3 regions of the Effusibacillus consociatus genome follow, and region 3 is predicted to be linked to each of the others. Evidence: riboswitches for the same ligand, from Rfam matches in the RefSeq annotation. Region 3 holds a riboswitch; each other region holds the start of a gene.
What was found. Region 3 has a riboswitch for cobalamin ahead of cobK (precorrin-6A reductase). Riboswitches for the same ligand answer to the same signal wherever they lie in the genome.

Region 1 (3,112 bases), on a different contig from region 3:
TAATTATAATTCCACTCACATTTATATTCTTGCATGATCGAGAAAAGCAGTTCAACGTTGATGGCTCTTTCCACCGTATCCGCCCACTGATCAAACGCTTCTTGGCGTCGTCGATGGTTTGAGGTTGTCGCACCGATTGGAGCAAGGCCTTTTTTCATCCGGATTGTGTCGAGGAACGTTCGCCTATACAGATCATTGTGCAAAATCCCGTGCAGATAAGTCCCGATTACAGTGCCGTGCCCGTTGACTGCACCATCCTCTTTTTCACCACCCGCTGCCAGCAGTTGGGCAAAAGGCTGCATGTTTCCCCGTTCCGACTGCCCCATGTGAATCTCGTACCCTTCAATGGGTATTCCGGACAGTTCGGAAGCCTCGTCAGGCAGCTCCAACACCCGCCCCTTCACCTGAACGGTTGTTTTCGCCGAAAGATACCTGGTTCTTACATCCAACAATCCGAGACCCTCTACTTCCGGAATGTTGGACTCGACCAGATCCGGATCATACAGTTTGCTGCCGAGCATTTGATAACCGCCGCAGATTCCGAGAATTCGTGCTGTATCCGCCAGAGATTCGATGCGGGCTGCCAGTCCCTTTTTTTGCAACCACAATAAGTCTTCGATCGTGTTCTTGGTACCGGGCAAAATTATTAAATCCGGCTTCCCCAACTGATCAGGTGCAGATACGAAACGGATGGACACGTCCGGTTCATAACGGAGGGGATCGACATCCGTGAAGTTCGAGATATGCGGGAAACGGATAACCGCCACGTCCACCTCATTCACAGCAGCAGCCGAGGACAATTGATCAAGCACGACCGAGTCTTCGCTTTCAATATAAAGGTCCCGTTGGTAGGGCACCACCCCTAAAACAGGAATTCCGGTCCGCTGCTCAATCCAGGTCAGGCCTGATTCAAGAAGTCTGATATCTCCCCGAAACTTGTTAATAACAATCCCCTTCACCCGCGCGCGTTCCTGTGCATCGAGCAGTTCCAGTGTTCCGACAATGGAGGCAAACACACCGCCACGATCGATGTCCGCAACCAGTACTACGGGAGCATTCGCCACTTCCGCCACTTTCATATTGGCAATGTCACGTTCTTTCAAGTTGATCTCTGCCGGACTTCCCGCCCCTTCTATCACGATGACGTCATATTGATTGCGAAGCCGATCAAGAGATTCCTCAATCATACGCAATGCGGTCGGAATGTACTCCGTACGGTATTTGATGGCTGACATATCCCCAATCGGCACGCCTCTCACGACCACCTGCGCGGTCATGTCACCCTTGGGCTTCAAGAGAATCGGATTCATGTCAACTGTAGCCGGAACTCCGGCCGCCTCCGCTTGCACTCCCTGGGCCCGGCCAATCTCTTTTCCGTCTTGTGTGACATAGGAGTTCAGTGCCATGTTCTGTGACTTGAAGGGCGCCACCCGAAACCCTTTTCTTGCAAAAATTCGGCACAACGCAGTGCAGAGCAGGCTTTTCCCGACATCACTCGCAGTCCCTTGCACCATTACAGTCAAAGTCAATTAAAAATCCCCTTTCGCTTCATCTGCCTGCTTCGCGAATAGGGGGATGTCACTCATCTCCACTACCCCAAATCGCGAGGGCAATGACCGTAATGCAAAATAGGGGTCTGGCTATACAGTGGCGCGACCGCCCGGGAATTCCACCCGGTTCCCTAATTTGGTTCACTTATGATTCAGTTTACCTGATGAGGCGAATTCTGCCAACAGAAAACACAATCGACATTATTAGACAAAATATCCGATCGATTTAATTAGGTTTAAATGATAATCTATTTATTGGGGAAATAGGGGGATTTAAACAATGATTTATCTCAATTCAATTCAGCATGCGTATCAAAACTTACGCTTTGCATGGAATGAACACACTCATGCAGTATCCAGGCTTTCATCGGGGAAGAGAATTCAGACTGCCGCCGATGATCCTTCCGGGCTGGCTATTTCCGTGCGTTTTCACACGCAAATCCGAGGAAACCAACAGGCTCAGAGAAATATTTTGGATGCAGTTTCCCTAGCTCAAACGGCCGAAGCCGGACTCCAGAGCATTCAGGAGCAACTGCTGCGAATCAGGGAACTGCTGGTTCTTGTCCAAAACGGTACTCTTTCGGAGAATGATCGGCTCCATGCGCAGCAAGAAATCGATCAACTGATCGAATCGATCGATTCCATCGGTAAAGGAACCACCTTTAACGGGATCTCTTTGCTTTCTTCTTGGATTGAAGGGACTCCCGCGTCCCCTGGAACACCGGGAACTCCCCCCAGAACGGAAATCATTGTCAGACAATCGCCAACTTTCCAGACATCGTTCGATCTGAATCCAAATTCGGATCAATTCGTTGTACCCAATTACAACATACCGGTCAGGGCTGCGGACGGAAACTTCACCATTACCGCTGCTTTCACACCCATGTGGGGGAAAGGACCGGATAACGGTCCCGATTTGCATGTCATTTCCCCTATTGGAGAAAAGTTCGGTCTGAATGACGGAGGATATTTTAGCAACGGAAAAGCGGGCACCGTCAGCAGTGCCAGCGCTTCCTCCGTTACTTTTAATGGGGAGAAGAGCAACCCTGAAACCATGACATTTATCAGTCCCATAACCGGCGATTGGCAAGTGCGGCTGGTCAATCCGGAAAAAAAGAAGGCTTATCGCATCGAACTTACCATTGCTTATCAATATACGGAGACAGTTACGATTCCAGGCACACCCGGCACTCCTCCTGTCCCGGGAACTCCCGGATCAACCGGAAAAGTAACGATTCAAACCGGGTCAACTACAGGCGATGCGCTTCCTTTGGAGCTATCCTATGTTACAGCGGAAGCTCTAGGGATCCGGAACCTGATTGCAACCGATCCGAATGCGATCGGGAAGATTGACCAAGCAATGAATACGGTCAGTTCGGAACGGACCAAATACGGAATTTATCAGAATCGCCTACAGCACCGGTACGATGTTCTCGACACCCTCAATCTGAATCATGCAAGCTCCGTTTCCAGGATTGAGGATGCAGACATGGCAGCTGAAATGATCACTCTGGTTCGCGGCAAATTGCTTCATGATGTCGGAACAAAGGTACTCGTAAAAG
Region 2 (3,112 bases), on a different contig from region 3:
CTCGTACCGGCCGGGATTTGGATAGGGGAAGTTTATACTACAGGATTGGAACATACATAGAGGTGAAATAGAGGTTTTTGACGGTCTTATTTCCCTAATTCCAGCGTCGATTTTCAGAATAAGAGATTTTCGGGGGCCTATTCTGCGATTTTGCAGACGTCACGGCTCCAAAGTATGCATATAAAGACTTGAAAATCCGTTAATGCCCGTCCACATTAAAAAAAGGACCCGTACTGACAGTTCTTAAAGGGGTCCCAGACTCCCATAGGGCGGATTTTTTCTCACACCGCCTTCATGCCCAACCGGTTTTTCGCCTCTTCAATCAACTGGGCGAATTTTTCTTTCGGAACATGGGAGGTTTCATTGTGGGTTTCCAGTTCAAACCTTCCGTCCTTCCACAATACCGTTGTCAGGCTGCAGTTCGCGACATGATATTCGTTCCAGTGTGATAATGGCTTATCAAGCAGGCCCGTGATGAAATACGCTATAGCGCCCGCATGTGTGACGATCACCACAGTCTGTTCCGGATGATTGTCTGCAATCCTTCGGATTGCCTGCTCAATTCGATGATAGAGTTCAGCCCGGGTTTCCCCTCCTTCCCACCCGAACTCATCATCGCCGGGATTTAATGCACGATCGACCATTTCTTTGTGCGTCTCATATAACTCGGTGATGGGGACTCCATCATAGACTCCAAAATTCATTTCTTTCAGCTCATCCCGACATGTGACAGACAGCCCGAGGCGGTTTGCAATGATCTCGGCGGTTTGGGCGGCCCGCTGCAATGGGCTTGCGTAGATACCATCTACTTGATTGTCCTCTCGAACCAGTTGTTCTAACCGATCGGCCACGCATTCCGCTTGTTGAACTCCCACTTCATTAAGAGGTGCATCTGTCCAGCCGGAAAGCCGATATTCCAGGTTGTGATCCGTAATTCCGTGTCGAACCAAAATTATCCTTGTCATTCCAGCCCCCTATAGTGCATGATGGAACTATACATATTTTCAATAATCCTATTATACTCACAGGTGCCGTTTCATAGAAACGGATAATAGCGGAAATCCGGTGCGAATCCGGTGCGGTCCCGCCACTGTAAGAGGGAGTCTCGTTCACTGGTCACCGTGAGAACATCGCGGGAAGACGAACGAAGATCATGAACTCGAGCCAGGAAACCTGCCTGTGAGTGTGAGAAGGCCGCTTTTCGAGGAAAAAGGGGCTGGTACGCGTATGTGCATACCTCCCCCTGGTCTTCGGACTGGGGGGAGTAACTATTATACCCATTAAAGTGATGCAAGCCTTTGTAGCATAATCCGAGTACTTTAATGGGGACCCGAAGAGCGTCAGTCCGGGTGTCCGCCGTATTGATGGGGATCCGAGAACCCAATCCGGGTGGACGCGATATAGGGAATCATATTCGAAGCTGGAGGTACTAACTATGTGGAAGTTACCGATTGGAATTGAAGAACTCAATCAAGAAGCGATCAAACTCGCAAGTGAACGGCATGACCAGCTCACAAAACCGCAGGGAAGTCTCGGACTGTTGGAAGAAATCGGAATCCGGCTGGCGGGGATTCAAGGGGAAACGATCCCAACCGTCACCCCGTGTGCCGTGGTTTTGATGGCGGGGGATCATGGGGTGACAGAAGAGGGAGTATCCGCATTCCCCTCCGAAGTGACGGTTCAGATGGTGTTGAACTTTCTCGCTGGAGGAGCAGCGATTAACGCGTTGGCCCGAAATGCGAACGCCGATGTCCATGTGGTGGATGTGGGTGTGAAATCGGATATTCCAGTGCCCTCGGAAACTTCGAATCGCCTGTGGGTGAAGAAAGTTCGTTACGGCACAGACAATATGGCAAAAGGACCGGCGATGACCAGAGAAGAGGCGGAGAAAGCCCTGCAGGTCGGATGGGAAATGGGAAGCCAACTCCATCAGGCCGGTTACAAAATGGTTGCGCTCGGAGAGATGGGGATCGGCAATACAACAGCCAGCGCGGCTATCACGGCGGTTTTGACAGGAAGACCCGTCCAGGAAGTGGTCGGGGTAGGCACGGGCCTCTCCAGTCAAGGGGTTCAGCACAAGATTGAGACCATTCAGAAGGCGATCCGGGTGAATTCCCCGAATCCAACAGACCCGATCGATGTATTGGCAAAAGTGGGTGGTCTTGAAATTTGCGGTCTGGCAGGTCTGATCCTGTCTTGTGCGGCCCACCGGATTCCGGTGGTTGTTGACGGCTTTATCACAAGCGCGGCAGCACTGGCAGCCGCCAAAATCGAACCGTTGGTCCGTTCTTATTTGTTCGGATCCCACCAATCGGTTGAACCGGGCCATCGTATTGTCTTGGAAGCATTGGAACTGCAGCCGTTGTTTGATTTCTCGATGCGCTTGGGTGAAGGCTCCGGGGCTGCATTGGCATTGCCTGTGGTGCAAGCGGCTGCACGAGTGCTTCGGGAAATGGCTACCTTTGCGGAAGCGGGAGTCGCCGATGCAGCTTCTTGATTCACAACTACTGCTCCCCGACGTGACGCTTGAAAGGTATGACAAACGATTGGTCATTAAAAGCGAGGTTCCCCTTCGAACCCTTAGTTCGGCAGTTTATCGGGGAGGGCGTCAGGACGACATCCGTTCGATTTTGAATCTGACCGTACATAAAGGATATCGATGCAGCGATCCGGCAGAAGATTTAAAACGTGAAATCCGGGAACTGGGGCTGCCGGACCAATCAATCGGGCTGATGACTGCTGTGGATGTGAAAAATGGCGTCGTCGCATTTGAGTCAGTTGGTTCCGAGCCCGACTCTCCCCTGCTTGTAGTTGCGGTGGTTACGGCGGGGAGCGGCAACGCATGGCGGGCAGGGACTTGGCCATCCTACCTGGGACAAGAGCAGACTTCCGCTTTAAATCCGTTCCCTTATCCCCTCGGAACGATTAACATGGTTGTGTTGATTGACGGGACAATGACGGATGCTGCCATGGTGAATGCGATAGCGACAGTGACGGAAGTGAAAACGGCAATTTTCTATGAACGGGGAATCCGGTGTCCCGGAAGCGGACAAATGGCAACGGGTACCACGACAGATGCTGTGGTGATTGCCACAACCGGACGTGGTCAGAG
Region 3 (3,112 bases):
GGGAGGCGGCGACTCTTTCCCGATCTACCGCGTCTCGTAAGCGTTGCTTCACTTCCTGCGAACGAATCAAAATAAAGTTCCACGGCTGCATGAACCCGACGGAAGGGGCATGGTGTCCGGCATCCAGGATCCGGGCAACCGCATCTTCATCAAGCGGATCAGGCAGGAAAGAACGGATATCACGCCTTTCATAGATGGCTTTGTAGACGGCAGCGCGTTCTTGATCGGTAAAAGCGTGGCGGTTCATTGGGAATCTGCCTCCTTGCCTTTGCCCATTGCATGCCGGAAAACATTGCGGGAACGAATGTATTCCCGGTCGAAACGTCCGCAGCGTGCGTTGGCGGCACGGGCCATCGCGAAAAACAGGTCAGACAGCCGGTTCAAATAACGCAAGCATTCCGGATTGATCGATTCCGTTTTGGACAGAGCGACCACCCGCCGTTCCGCTCTACGGGTTACCGTACGGCAGACGTGAAGCTTGGCGGCAGGACGTGAACCTCCGGGCACAATAAATTTTTTTACCGGCACGGCTTGCTGCATATACTGATCGATCAATGGTTCAAGACGATCCACCATTTCGGCTGTCACTTTGTACGGACGAACCTCTCCGACCGTTGCCAAATCGCTCCCAACATCAAACAGTTCCTGCTGGACGTCATCCAAAACATCCGCCATATCCCGCAGATCGACCGGCCACTCTTCAAGTAATGCCAATGCATCGCCAACGAAAGAATTCGCTTCATCTACGGTGCCGTAAGCGTCAACCCGTAAATCATCTTTGCTGCGTCGATCCCCGACAAGAGCTGTCGTTCCTTGATCACCGCTGCGTGTGTAAATGCTCATCCGGAATTGCCTCCTTTAATGATTCAATCACATCTTTGACAGATTCATACACCCGCCCGTAGTCGATTCCCGGCCGGCAAATCACGATCACCCGGATGCCGTTGTCCAAGGCAGCTTTCACCTTTTCTTTGACAGATCCCTCTGCACCCGATTCTTTGGTGATCACGGTGGTTACATTATAATGACGATAGAAAGCGACATTCAGGTCTTCGGAAAAAGGGCCCTGCATTGCCACTATATTCTTTTGCGGGATCCCAAGTTCAGAACACTTGCGCATGTTGTCCTCCGTGGGGAGCATGCGGGCAATCATGCGGATTCCATCTATGCCGTTGAGAATTTCGGCAAATATGTGGAGTGTCTTGGAACCTGTTGTCAAAAAAATGGTTCCTTTCCGTTCCAAAGCGGCTTCGGCAGCCTCCCGATAATCCCGGACATACGTAATCAGAGGATGATCCGACAAAATCGTACCGGGACGTTCATAACGGAAATAAGGAATTCCCGTGAAATTGGCTGCCTGCATTGCATTTTGCGAAGCGATTTCGGCAAACGGATGACTGGCATCGACAACGGCGATTATCTTTTCCCGCTGCAGCATTTCAACCATTTCCTCCGTCGTTTTGCGTCCCACAGAAACCGCAAGTCCCGCTTCCCTTAAAGATTCCGCAGCTGATTCCGTGACTACCGAAGTGAGCAGCGAATATCCCGCGGATCGCAGTTCAATCGCCAATTCGCGGGCGTCGCTCGTGCCCGCCAAGAAGAAAATCATTGATCATACCCCCAATGACACCCCAAAAAGTGAAGAAAACGTTTCAACGGGAATTCCGAGTACTTTTTGGGGGCCCCATAATTATTAAACAATAATAAACCCCTCGCCAGGGAGGGGAAGGACACACCAAGACCATGCAGACAAAGAAACAGTCCCGTGTGACACCTCCCTATCTCCCGTAGGTACAGCGCGTCGTGCGACGCGACATTACGGTGCCGCTGGAACAGGCAGGTCTCCTGGCTTCGAATCTTCATCCTGTACTCCCTTCCCAAGCATATGCTCAGTGGCTTCCATACAGGACTCCTCGTTACAGTGGCGGGACCGCGTTGGATTTGCACCAAACTTCCCTTTTTCCTGTTCCCGAAAATATCCAATTGTTCATTAGTCCGAACTCCATATCCATGTATTCGGAACGGTTGCTTAAAATCCTGCCGATCCCAAAAATTTCACGGGGAAGGAAAGCGGTTAGTTGTTTCGGCTTTCGATATTGAGATGTTTTACAAAATATTATAAAATTAAATTCGATAGATAACCTGAGTATTTATTTTCACTCTTCAAATGAATGAATATTCATTCATTTGGTCTTGTTATCATATCATGAGGCAGGCCAATATTTTTTGGGGGAGAGGCAAATGACCACGACTGAAGAACAAAATCTGCTCAATCTTACTTTGCCAGGATTTTTGGAACAAGCTTGTAAGCGGTTTCCTGTACGAACCGCCATTCACTTTAAGGGACTGGAATTGGATTATCAAACACTTTGGGTATATGCGAATCGTTTTGCTGCCGGGTTATCCGGACTTGGAATCGAAAAGGGAGACCGGGTGGCCATTATGCTCCCAAACTGTCCTCAGTACGTCGTAGCCTATTACGGGATTTTGCTGGCGGGCGGAATTGTGGTCCAGCTCAACCCGATGTCGGTAGAGCGAGAGATCGACTATTTTCTGAGTGACTCGGGGACCAAAGCAATGGTGGTGTTTGCCCCGCTGTTGCCAAAGGTCGCAGGAGCACCAAGTTCTGCGAATCTGGTGAAGAAAATCGTTGTCGATTTGCCGCCAACCGGTACGGTTTATGAGGGGGATGCGGTAGGGTTTGAAGCTTTCGTTGCTGGAGCACCCATACCAACCTCCCAAGTGGAAATTTCACCGGAGGATGTAGCGGTTTTGCAGTATACCGGCGGAACGACCGGTCGGTCCAAGGGCGCTATGCTGACCCATCGGAATATTGCTGTCAATGCTTATCAAACATATGTCGTGATGGGGGGAGAACAGAAGGAACAGGATCGTTTTCTGGTAGTTCTTCCGCTCTTCCATGTGTATGGAATGACAGTGGCAATGAACGCCGGCATCGTGGGTGGCTCTCAGTTGGTCATCCTGCCGCGTTTTGATCTGGAAGAAACCTTGAATACAATCAGGGAAACAAGACCGACGATTTTTCCGGGTGTCCCCACTATGTATGTAGCGATTAACTCTCATCCGAAAGCGGAAGAGTACGGGATTTCGT

Region 1: linked by a shared signal. The riboswitch ahead of ACFO8Q_RS02570 (cobyric acid synthase) and the one ahead of cobK (precorrin-6A reductase) in region 3 are both predicted to bind cobalamin.
Region 2: linked by a shared signal. The riboswitch ahead of cobT (nicotinate-nucleotide--dimethylbenzimidazole phosphoribosyltransferase) and the one ahead of cobK (precorrin-6A reductase) in region 3 are both predicted to bind cobalamin.

The regions. Positions count from the first base shown of each region.
Region 1 covers NZ_JBHSHC010000014.1:153,355-156,466, reverse strand. Annotated here, with positions in the region: gene ACFO8Q_RS02570 (cobyric acid synthase) at 1-1,529, opposite strand, end outside; adenosylcobalamin-variant (AdoCbl-variant) riboswitch at 1,622-1,697, opposite strand; gene ACFO8Q_RS02565 (flagellin N-terminal helical domain-containing protein) at 1,831-3,112, shown strand, end outside.
Region 2 covers NZ_JBHSHC010000022.1:47,349-50,460, forward strand. Annotated here, with positions in the region: gene ACFO8Q_RS03710 (histidine phosphatase family protein) at 282-965, opposite strand; cobalamin riboswitch at 1,010-1,195, shown strand; gene cobT (nicotinate-nucleotide--dimethylbenzimidazole phosphoribosyltransferase) at 1,436-2,497, shown strand; gene ACFO8Q_RS03720 (adenosylcobinamide amidohydrolase) at 2,484-3,112, shown strand, end outside.
Region 3 covers NZ_JBHSHC010000157.1:71,905-75,016, reverse strand. Annotated here, with positions in the region: gene bluB (5,6-dimethylbenzimidazole synthase) at 1-247, opposite strand, end outside; gene ACFO8Q_RS23385 (cob(I)yrinic acid a,c-diamide adenosyltransferase) at 244-843, opposite strand; gene cobK (precorrin-6A reductase) at 818-1,609, opposite strand; cobalamin riboswitch at 1,819-1,982, opposite strand; gene ACFO8Q_RS23375 (long-chain-fatty-acid--CoA ligase) at 2,242-3,112, shown strand, end outside.